Regions from separate parts of the Nocardia sp. NPDC058633 genome, predicted to be linked through region 1. Evidence: riboswitches for the same ligand, from Rfam matches in the RefSeq annotation. Region 1 holds a riboswitch; each other region holds the start of a gene.
The links. A riboswitch is a leader RNA that binds a small molecule or an ion and turns the genes downstream of it on or off. The one in region 1 is predicted to bind cobalamin.
Positions count from the first base shown of each region.

Region 2: another riboswitch for cobalamin. It lies ahead of ACFWUR_RS21250 (FecCD family ABC transporter permease); the one in region 1 lies ahead of ACFWUR_RS16630 (ABC transporter substrate-binding protein).
Region 3: another riboswitch for cobalamin. It lies ahead of metE (5-methyltetrahydropteroyltriglutamate--homocysteine S-methyltransferase); the one in region 1 lies ahead of ACFWUR_RS16630 (ABC transporter substrate-binding protein).

Region 1 covers NZ_JBHXRA010000011.1:119,286-122,725, forward strand. The annotation lists gene ACFWUR_RS16620 (ABC transporter ATP-binding protein) at 1-120, opposite strand, end outside; gene ACFWUR_RS16625 (FecCD family ABC transporter permease) at 117-1,172, opposite strand; gene ACFWUR_RS16630 (ABC transporter substrate-binding protein) at 1,154-2,194, opposite strand; cobalamin riboswitch at 2,238-2,374, opposite strand; gene ACFWUR_RS16635 (phosphoribosyltransferase) at 2,397-3,017, opposite strand; gene ACFWUR_RS16640 (carbon-nitrogen hydrolase family protein) at 3,029-3,440, opposite strand, start outside.
Region 2 covers NZ_JBHXRA010000015.1:189,791-193,230, forward strand. The annotation lists gene ACFWUR_RS21245 (ABC transporter substrate-binding protein) at 1-995, opposite strand, end outside; cobalamin riboswitch at 1,080-1,204, shown strand; gene ACFWUR_RS21250 (FecCD family ABC transporter permease) at 1,238-2,269, shown strand; gene ACFWUR_RS21255 (ABC transporter ATP-binding protein) at 2,266-3,333, shown strand; gene ACFWUR_RS21260 (ABC transporter substrate-binding protein) at 3,330-3,440, shown strand, end outside.
Region 3 covers NZ_JBHXRA010000001.1:465,488-468,927, forward strand. The annotation lists gene metE (5-methyltetrahydropteroyltriglutamate--homocysteine S-methyltransferase) at 1-1,791, opposite strand, end outside; cobalamin riboswitch at 1,935-2,132, opposite strand; gene ACFWUR_RS02080 (pyruvate carboxylase) at 2,425-3,440, shown strand, end outside.

The DNA.
Region 1 (3,440 bases):
GCCCGAACCGTTGGGGCCGAGGAGCCCGATCGTCTCGCCGCGCTCCGGGCTGACACTCACCCCGTTCAGCACCGGTTGCCCGCCCCTGGTCCATCCGATGCCCTCGGCGTGCAGCGTCATCGAGTGCCCCGCATCCGGAACATGATCAGCGCGAACGCGGGCACCCCGATCAGCGCGGTGACCACGCCGATCGGAATCTCCGCCGGTGCGAAGACGGTTCGCGCCACGGCGTCGACCCACACCAGGAAGATCGCCCCGGCCAGCGCGGCGACCGGCACCAATCGGCGATGTCCCGGCCCGACGAGCAATCGCGCCGCGTGCGGCAGCACCAGCCCGACGAACCCGATGGCACCCGCGGCACTCACCAGTACCGCGGTGACCAGCGCGGTGATGCCGAACAGCACGATCCTGACCCACCGCACCGAGATCCCCAGCGAGGCGGCGGCACTCTCGCCGAAGGCGAACGCGTCCAGCGCGGACGCCTGCGTCCAGCACACCGCGAGTCCGGTCAGCGTGACCGAGCCGCACACCAGCACATCGGTCCAGTCGGTGCCCGACAGCGAACCGAGCAACCAGAACAGCACGCCGCGGGTCTGTTCGGCGTCGGCGGAGGAGATCACGATGAACGAGGTCAGCGCCGAGAACAGTTGGGTACCAGCCACTCCGGCCAGCACGACCCGCGAGGTGCCGCCACCGGTGCCCGCGGCGAGCAGCATCACCAGCGTGAACGAGAGCAGCGCCCCGCCGAACGCCCCGGCCGACAGCGAGACCGCGCCCGCGCCCAGCCCGAGCACCACCACGGCCACCGCCCCCGTCGAAGCCCCTGAGGAGATGCCGAGGACGAACGGGTCGGCGAGCGGATTGCGCAGCAGCGACTGCATGATCGTGCCGCACAGCGCCAGCCCCGCCCCGCACACCGCGGCGAGCAGAGTGCGCGGCAGCCGCAGCTCCCAGACGATGCCCTCCTTGATCCGGCTGATCCGCGCCTGCCCGATCCCGAGGTGCTCGAACACCACCGCGTACACATCGCGCACCGACAGGTCCGCAGGCCCGAAGGTGATACCGATCGCGATCGACATCACCAGCAGGATCGACCCGACCAACAGATATCCGGCCAGCGCCGCCCCGGATCCGCGGCGTGGCCGGGCCTGGGTCAGCGTGCCCATTCCCATTGCTTCACCGCGGCGGCGACCTTCTCCACGCCGTCGATCGTGCGAATCGAGGGGTTCAGGTCGGCGCCGTTGACCACGATGTAGCGCTTGTCCCGCACAGCGGTGAGGCGCTGGGTGACCGGATTGGATTCGAGGAACGCGATCTTGCTGTCGAGGGCGTCACCGGCGATCTTGCGCCGGCTCAGATCGGCGAGTACGAGGGCGCGCGGATCGCGGTCGAGCACGCTCTCCCAGCTCACCTGCGGCCATTCGTCGGTGGTGTCGGCGAACACATTGGTCGCCCCGATGGAGTCGGTGATGATGCCGGAGGCCCCGCAGCAGCCCGCCAGGTACGGGGTGGCGGTATCGGCGAACCAGAACGCCAACGAGACCCCGGCGGCCCGCACCGACCCGGTGGCCGCGGTGAGTCGCCGCTGAAGTTCGGTGACGAGCTGTTCGCCGCGGTCGCGAACGTCGAAGATCGCCGCGAGGTCGCGGATCTCCTGATACACCGAGTCGATGCGCAGCGGCTCGGTGCGCGCACCGTCGGAGTTCACGCTCTCGTCGGTCTTGCCGTCGCAGTCGGTGGGCGAGAGGTAGGTGGGCACACCGAGGTCGTCGAACTGCCGGCGCTCGGCGACGCCGCCGGGACCGAGGGTGCCGCCGAAGGACGCGGACACGAAGTCGGGTTCGGTGTCGAGCACCACCTCGAAGGACGGCTTGTTGTCGGCCAGCCGAGGCACTGTCGCGTTCGCCTCGGCGAGGTTCGCCCGGACCGGATCGGTCCAGGTGGCGGTGCCGACCATCCGGTCGGCCAGGCCGAGCGAGAGCAGGATCTCGGTGGAACCCTGGTTGAGCGAGACCGCGCGTCGCGGCGGGGCGTCGACGGTGACCGCCCGGCCGCAGTTCTGCAGCGTCAGCGGGAAACCGATTGCGCCGGGCCGAGTTCCGTCGACGGGGTCGGCTTCGGTCGAGCAGCCGAGGGCGAACAGCGTCGCCGTGGTGGTGAGGACGGCACCGAGGTGCCGGAGGGAAATGCGCATGCGGCGCCGAACTCCTTCATCAGGGCCCAGTCGCGGAGCCGAGAAATTCATCGAACTCGATCGGGAGTATTCGGGCTGCGGTCGTCGAAGACCGTCACCGTTGCGCGTCAGCCCCGGATTCACACCGGGTTCCCTCGCCGATCGTGGCCGTATCGACGGCCGCCCACACTGTATCCGTACCGGGCCCCAACGGTGACCGACGTCAGCGCAGCAGTGCGGTGACCTCGTCGTCGTCGAGTTGATGGAAGTCGTCGTAGGCCAGGCCGACGCCGCCGAGATCGATCGGGGTCCACAGGCAGACGAGTTCGTCGCATTCGCGTTCGACCCGGCGGGCCGCCTCCGGCGAGGACACCGGCATCGCCACCACCAGCCGATCGGGCCGCTGCGCGCGCGCCACCCGGCACGCGGCCACCACCGTCGCGCCGGTCGCCATCCCGTCGTCGACGAGCACCACCGTGCGCCCGGCCAGGGGAATCGGTTCGCCGTCACGCAAGACCGCTCGGCGTCGACGGAGTTCGGCCCGCTCGGCCTGTTCCACCGCGTCGAACGCCTCGGCACTCACCCCGCTGCGATCGACGACCTCCCGATTGAGGACCAGCAGTCCGCTCTCCCCGAGCGCGCCCATCGCCAGCTCCGGCTGCCACGGCAGCCCCAGCTTGCGTACCAGCAGCACATCGAGTTCCCCGCCGATCGCCGCACTCACCGCCGCCGCCACCGGCACACCCCCGCGTGGCAGCCCGAGCACCAGCGGGCGGGTAGCCCGCAGGTGCTCGAGGGCCGTGCCGAGAGCGCGGCCCGCCGCCGCGCGATCCGGGTACACCATCGTCTCGAACGCTACTCCGGCGCGGGCGCCTCGGAAATGGTGAAACGACGCAGCGACAGGCTGGGGTTGGCGGTGCGCACCTCGGCCAGCCGCGCGAGGTCGACGGTGGCGGTGAGCACGCCCGGCTCGTCGCCGAGGTCGGCCAGCACCGTCCCCGCCGGATCCACGATCATCGACGCGCCCGCGCCACGTGGCGCGCACTGATCGGCCGCCGCCACATACACCGTGTTCTCGATGGCACGGGCCCGCAGCAGGGTCGTCCACTGGTCGACCTTGGCAGCTCCCGGAATCCACTGCGCGGGGAGCAGCAACACATGGGCGCCCGCTGCCGCGACACGCCGACAACCCTCCGGAAAACGCAGATCGAAACAGGTCTGCATGCCGAAGATCACACCGTCGACCGTGAACGCGGCGGGCGCGACG
Region 2 (3,440 bases), on a different contig from region 1:
TTCTGGGGCAACTCGCCTACAGCGTCGATCGCGTCGATGGTGCTCTGCTGACGGGCGATCAGCTGCTGATCCAGGTGCGGGAACGTGAGGGTGCCCAGCGATTCGACGATCCGCTTCGCGTCGTCGCCACTGACCTTCTGACTGTCGACGTAATACCGGCTCGCCCACTCCGCACGGTGGGTGTTGGTCCATTGCCAGGCCCGCACGAACGCGCCGACCAGTGCGCGGGTCGCGGCAGCCTTGGCCGGATCCTGGACCACCGCACGGCGCGCGTACAGGAAGGCGAGACCGCTGTAGATGCCCGTGGTTTCCGAATCCGGGATCAGCGAGGCACCCGGGGTGCGCAAGAACCGTGTCACATTGGGTTCGATCAGCGGCGCGATGTCGACCTGTCCGGTGCGCACCGCGTCGGGGAACTCGGCCAGTTGCAGCCGGACCAGCTCCACCTCGGTAGGCGTCAGGCCCGCCTTGGTGAGCGCCTTCAGCACCGCGGCCTGCTGAGCCGTGCCCTCGGCGTAGGCGATCTTCCTGCCCTTCAGATCCGCGAGTTTTTCGATCGAAAGACCCGGCGCGACAGCGAGTTTCATTGCCTGCGGGTTGGTCTGGTAGGACCCGATGATGGGGACGTCCTGGCCTGCGGCCAGCGCGTGGATCGGCGGTACATCGCCCACTTGGCCGACGTCGGCCGCGCCCGCCCGGAACGCCTCGAGGATGGCCGGGCCGCCGACGAAATTCGCGAACTCGATCTCGAACGGCAGCTTGTCCAGCTCGCCGGACAGCCGCAGCGCCGATTGCAGGCGTTCCTGCTGATCGGCGACGACGAGCGTGGTCCCGGGCGGAATCTCTGTCGGCAGCGGCGTGTCGGGGGTGCCGACCGGCGCGCCGTTGCCCTGCGCGCAGCCGGTCAGGCCGAGCGTCGCGACGGTGGCCATCGCGACAAGTGCGGCGGTGGCACGGCCGAAAAGGCCGGGTCGAAAGGTGTTCGGTCGGTACATGGACGAATTCAAGCAACCGCGATCGCCGCCGAACACCATTAACATTCGCCTGATTCGAAGGGCCCGGCTCCGCGATGGCACCGAGTGCCGCGTTACAGTCTGGGCGTCATCCCCGGTGGGTGTGGGAATCCGGTGTAACTCCGGAACGGTCGCGCCACTGTGATCGCCGCACGGCGAAAGTCAGACCTCCCTTGCCGGGGCACCCTCTGAAAGGGCCGCGCCTTGCCTGTGGAGAATTCGCGATGATCCGTGCTCGGATCTCGCTCGCCCTACCGCTACTCGGGGCGTTGTTGTCGGCGGCCATGATCGGTGCCACCGGATTCGGCGCGGAGATCGTGCCGGTGTCCGCGGTGCTGGACACCCTCCTCGCGCGGCTCACCGGCGCGAGGGCCACCGACCTCGGCATCGACACCATCGTCTGGCAACTCCGGGTCCCGCGCACCCTGCTGGCGGCGGTGGTCGGCGCCGGATTGGCGTTGGCCGGTGCGGCGATGCAGACGCTGGTGCGCAACCCTCTGGCGGATCCGTTCCTGCTCGGTGTCTCCTCGGGTGCCGGAGTCGGCGCGGCCGCGGTGATCACCTCCGGCTTGTTCGCCGGCGCGGGTATCTGGGCGCTGTCCGGCGGTGCGCTGCTCGGCGCGTTCGGAGCCGCGACCCTGGTGCTGCTGATCGCGTTGGCCCAGGGCGGTCTCACCCCACTGCGGCTGGTACTCACCGGCACCGTACTCGGTTCGGCCTTCGCCGGATGCAGCAGCTTCCTCGTGTTTCGCAGCACCGATCCCGCGGCAGCCGAGTCGGTGCTGTTCTGGCTGCTCGGCAGTCTCGCCGGCGCCGACTGGACGACCCTCGCCCTGCCCTTCACGGTCGTCGTAGTGTGCGGCGCGATCCTGTGGGCGACAGCGGGCTGGCTCGATGCGCTCACCCTCGGCGCGGACACCGCGTCGTCGGTCGGCGTCCCGGTCGGGCACCTGCGCATCGGCCTGTTCGTGCTGCTCGCGGTGCTCGTCGGCGTCCTCGTCGCGGTGTCGGGCGGCATCGGGTTCGTCGGCCTCGTCGTCCCGCACGCCACGCGGATGATCGTCGGTCCCCGCCACCGCAACCTGCTGCCCACCTGCGCGCTGGGCGGTGCGCTGTTCCTGGTGGTCGCCGACGCCGCGGCCCGAATACTGGTCCGCCCCACCGAGATCCCTGTCGGCGTGCTCACCGGCCTCATCGGCGCCCCCATCTTCCTCCTCCTGATGGGCAGACGCCGCTACCAGTTCGGCGCGTCATGAGCAGCTATCTACGCGTATTCGGGCGACGGACGACGGGCCGCCATGCCGACAGCGAGACACCACAACCACGGCTCACCCCGGACGACACCATCTACACCCTCGACCGGATCGCTCCCGACCACGCGGCCCATAACCGCGACCTTCGACCCCCGGAGACCGACTCACCTGCGACGGAGTCCGACTCGCCGGTGACGTCGCCCTCGACGATGCCTGGCTCGGCTGGGCTGCCCGGCGTCATATCGGCCACGGCGTCACCGTCGAGCGGCCGAACCACGATGGGCAGGCCAGGCGCACTGCGAGCCGACACACTCACCTGCGCGATCGGCCGACGCAATATCGTTGTCGGCGCCGACTTTTCGATCAGCCCTGGCGAGATCGTCGGCATCGTGGGGCCCAACGGCAGCGGCAAGTCGACGTTGCTGCGGGTACTGGCCGGAGTCCACAGGCCCGAGCACGGCCGGGTGCTCGTGGACGGGCTGGATCTGCACGCTCTGCGGCCCCGGCGGCGCGCCTCGACGGTGGCATCGGTGGCGCAGGACGAGGACCCGCCCGCCGACATGCTGGTCGGCGAAGTGGTCGCCCTCGGGCTGACCCCCTATCTGCCGCCGTGGGGTCTCGGCGCCGCGCCCGAACAGCAGCGCGTGGCACAAGCTCTGGCGGCAGTCGATCTCGCCGGCTTCGCGGGCAGACAGGTGCGGCAACTGTCAGGCGGCGAACGTCAGCGGGTTCTGCTCGCCCGGGCCCTGCTCCAGAACACCCCCGTCCTGCTCCTCGACGAACCGACCAACCACCTCGACGTCACCCATCAACTCGAACTGCTCACCCTGATCCGGAGCCTGGACCGAACTGTCGTCGCCGCCCTGCACGATCTGTCCCTGGCCGACCGCTACTGCGATCGGATCATCGTGCTGCACAACGGCTCCACTCGACCGCCCGCCCCACCGGCGCAGGCGCTGACCCCCGACGTGGTCGGCGAAGTGTTCGGGGTCGACGCGACGCGCGTGCGGCACCCGGTGACCGGCGATGACCACCTGTTGATCACCCCGCGAGAGGCGCGACGATGAAGAAGTACGGCCCGATCCTGGCCACCACTGCCCTTGCCGCCGTCCTGACGGCCTGCACCGGCACCACCACGCAGTCCGCGACGACCATATCGATCCTCAACTGCGGC
Region 3 (3,440 bases), on a different contig from region 1:
CCGCGCGCCCTGGGCTTCCAGGTCGACGGTCTCGTCCCGGATGGCGAGCGCGACCTGGCGGGCCGACTCGCCCAGCGGCTGGTCGTCGCGGACGAACGACCACGCCAGGATGGTGACCGGGCCGGTGAGCATGCCTTTGACGGGCTTGGTGGTCAGCGACTGGGCGTAGTTGATCCACGACAGCGTCATCGGTTCGGGCCGGGTGACGTCACCGAACAGGATCGGCGGGCGCACGCAGCGGGTGCCGTAGGACTGCACCCAACCCGCCTCGGTGACGGCGAAACCGTCGAGCAGTTCGGCGAAGTACTGCACCATGTCGTTGCGCTCGGGTTCGCCGTGCACCAGCACGTCGAGACCGAGCCTTTCCTGCAGGGTGATCACGTCGGCGATCTCGGCGCGCATCCGCCGCACGTACTCGGCCTGGTCGATCTCACCCTTGCGTAGTGCGGCGCGGGCCAGCCGGATGGTCGAGGTCTGCGGGTAGGAGCCGATGGTGGTGGTCGGCAGTACCGGCAGGTCGAGGTGATCACGCTGCCGCGCGCGGCGCTCGTCGGCGGGGGAGCGGGCCAGGTCATTCTCGTCGAGCGCGGTCAACCGGGCCCGTACCTGCTCGTTGTGTAGACGCGGGTCGCTGCGGCGTGAGTCGGCGGCGGCGCGGGCCGCGGCCAGTTCGTCGGCGACGGAGTCGACTCCCGCGGTGAGCGCGGTGGCCAGCACTCGCACCTCACCGACCTTCTCGATGCCGAAGGCCAGCCACGAGCGCAGGCGCTCGTCCAGTCCGGTCTCGGGGGTCAGCGAATACGGCACGTGCAGCAGCGAGCACGAACTCGACACCGCCACCGCGTCGGCACTGCCGAGCAGGGTGCCCAGGGTGCCGAGGACCGCGTCGAGGTCGGCGCGCCAGATATTGCGGCCGTCGACCACGCCGGCCACCAGCAGCTTGCGGGCCAGGGCGGGCAACGCCGCGACCGCCGAGACATCGGCGCCCGCGGTGAAATCGAGAGCGACACCCTCGATCTCGGTCTCGGCCAGCACCGCCAGGGCGGCATCGGGGTGCCCGAAGTAGGTGGCGACCAGGATCGCGGGCCGGTTCAGCGCGGCCGACAGCGCGCTGTAGGTCCGGCCGACCAGGGCCAACTCTGCCTCGGTGAGGTCGGTGACCAGCACCGGCTCATCGATCTGTACCCATTGCGCACCCGCATCCGCCAGCTGGGCCAGCAGGTCGAGGTACAGCGGCACCAGCTCGGGCAGCCGCTCCAGCGCGGCACCGTCGGCGGCCTTGGCCAGTTTCAGGAAGGTGATCGGACCGATCACCACCGGCCGTGCGGGCAGGCCGAGCTCGATCGCCTCGTCGAGTTCGGTCAGCAGCTTGCCGGGATGCAGCGAAAAGGTGGTGGCCGCGTCGATTTCGGGCACCAGGTAGTGGTAGTTGGTGTCGAACCACTTGGTCATCTCCAGCGGGGCGACCGTGTCGGTGCCGCGCGCGGCCGCGAAATAGCGGTCGAGCGGATCGGCGATCCCGGCGACGCGCGGCGGCAGCGCACCGAGCAGCTCGGCGGTGTCGAGCATCTGGTCGTAGTAGGAGAAGGTGCCCACCGGCACCGAATCGAGTCCCGCCGCGGCCAGTTCGGTGAGCTGGGCGCGGCGTAGCTCTCGGCCGACCGCGTGCAGGTGCGCGGCATCGACACGGCCTGCCCAGTAGGACTCGGTGGCGCGCTTGAGTTCCCGGTTCGGGCCGACTCGCGGCAGGCCGAGAACCGTTGCGGTGAAAGGGGTGTGCGAAACAGTCACGGAGATTCTCCAGTGTCGTGCAGGGAGAGCCGTCGCCTTTTCGCGGGCACACGTCACCGGTGGCCGGACGGAGTCGCGCAGGCACGACAGGTCGGCATCGATGGTCCGCGCGCCCGATCCACGAGGCGGTGGCCGCCGGATACGGCGTATCCGGCACAGTCGGCAGGTCTTCGGACTCGCGGGCACCGGTCGTGTGATCGACCGACCTACTGGCCGTCGCTTCCCAGGCGTGCAGCCCAGTGCTGATGACGGCGGTCGTTCCCGCTCACCGCTGCGGGACAGTCCCGGATTCTCACCGGGTTCCCTCTCACCCGGTGCGGAACATGATCCGCACCCGGGTTTCGACGCCTCCGCGGGAGGTCGGGGCTCCGACTCTTCCACCGCGCAGGCGAACCAGCTGCGTCACCGAGCATAGGCCCTCGGCGCGAGCCGCCACCACCGCCCCGTCGCGAACATGGCCGTGACCTGCGGTTGCGTTGGGACCGTCCGGGGCGCACCGCGAGCGGTTCCCAGCGGTGAGATGTGACGGCCTGATGAACGCAACTTCGCAGGTGGGCGGGTGTGCGGTGTGAAGATTGCTGCGAAGCAACCTTGCGTGTCCTGGCTCGGCTCGTGGCCGGGTACCGTAGGCCAATGTTCTCGAAAGTCTTGGTCGCAAATCGTGGTGAGATCGCTATCCGTGCCTTCCGCGCGGCCTACGAACTCGGCATCGGAACGGTCGCGGTGTTCCCGTACGAGGATCGTAATTCCGTGCACCGCCTCAAGGCGGCCGAGTCCTACCAGATCGGCGAAGAGGGTCATCCCGTTCGCGCGTATCTGTCGATCGAGGCGATCATCGACGCGGCGGTTGCGGCGGGCGCCGACGCGATCTACCCCGGCTACGGCTTCCTGTCGGAGAACCCCGACCTCGCCGCGGCCTGTGCCGCCGCGGGCATCACGTTCATCGGCCCCACCGCCGAAATCCTCGAGATGGCGGGCAACAAGGCCACCGCCATCGCCGCGGCCAAGGCGGCCGGGCTGCCGACGCTGAAGTCCAGCGAGCCCTCGGCCGATATCGACGAATTGCTCACCGCGTCGGCCGAACTCGAGTACCCGATCTTCGTCAAGGCCGTCGCCGGTGGTGGCGGTCGCGGCATGCGCCGAGTAGCCGCACCCGAGCAGTTACGCGAATCGATCGAAGCGGCCTCGCGCGAAGCGGAGTCGGCCTTCGGTGATCCGACGGTGTTCCTCGAGCAGGCGGTGGTGAATCCGCGCCACATCGAGGTGCAGATCCTGGCCGACCAGCACGGCAATGTGATGCACCTGTTCGAGCGGGACTGCTCGCTGCAGCGCCGCCACCAGAAGGTGATCGAGCTCGCGCCCGCGCCCAACCTGTCACCGGAACTGCGCGAGCAGATCTGCGCCGACGCGGTGGCGTTCGCCCGTCAGATCGGCTACATCAACGCGGGCACGGTCGAGTTCCTGCTCGACGAGCGCGGCAACCACGTGTTCATCGAGATGAACCCGCGCATCCAGGTGGAGCACACGGTCACCGAGGAGATCACCGACGTCGACCTGGTGCAGTCGCAGCTGCGCATCGCGGCGGGAGAGTCGCTCGCCGACCTGGGCCTGAGCCAGGAGACCGTGCAGATTCGCGGCGCCGCGCTGCA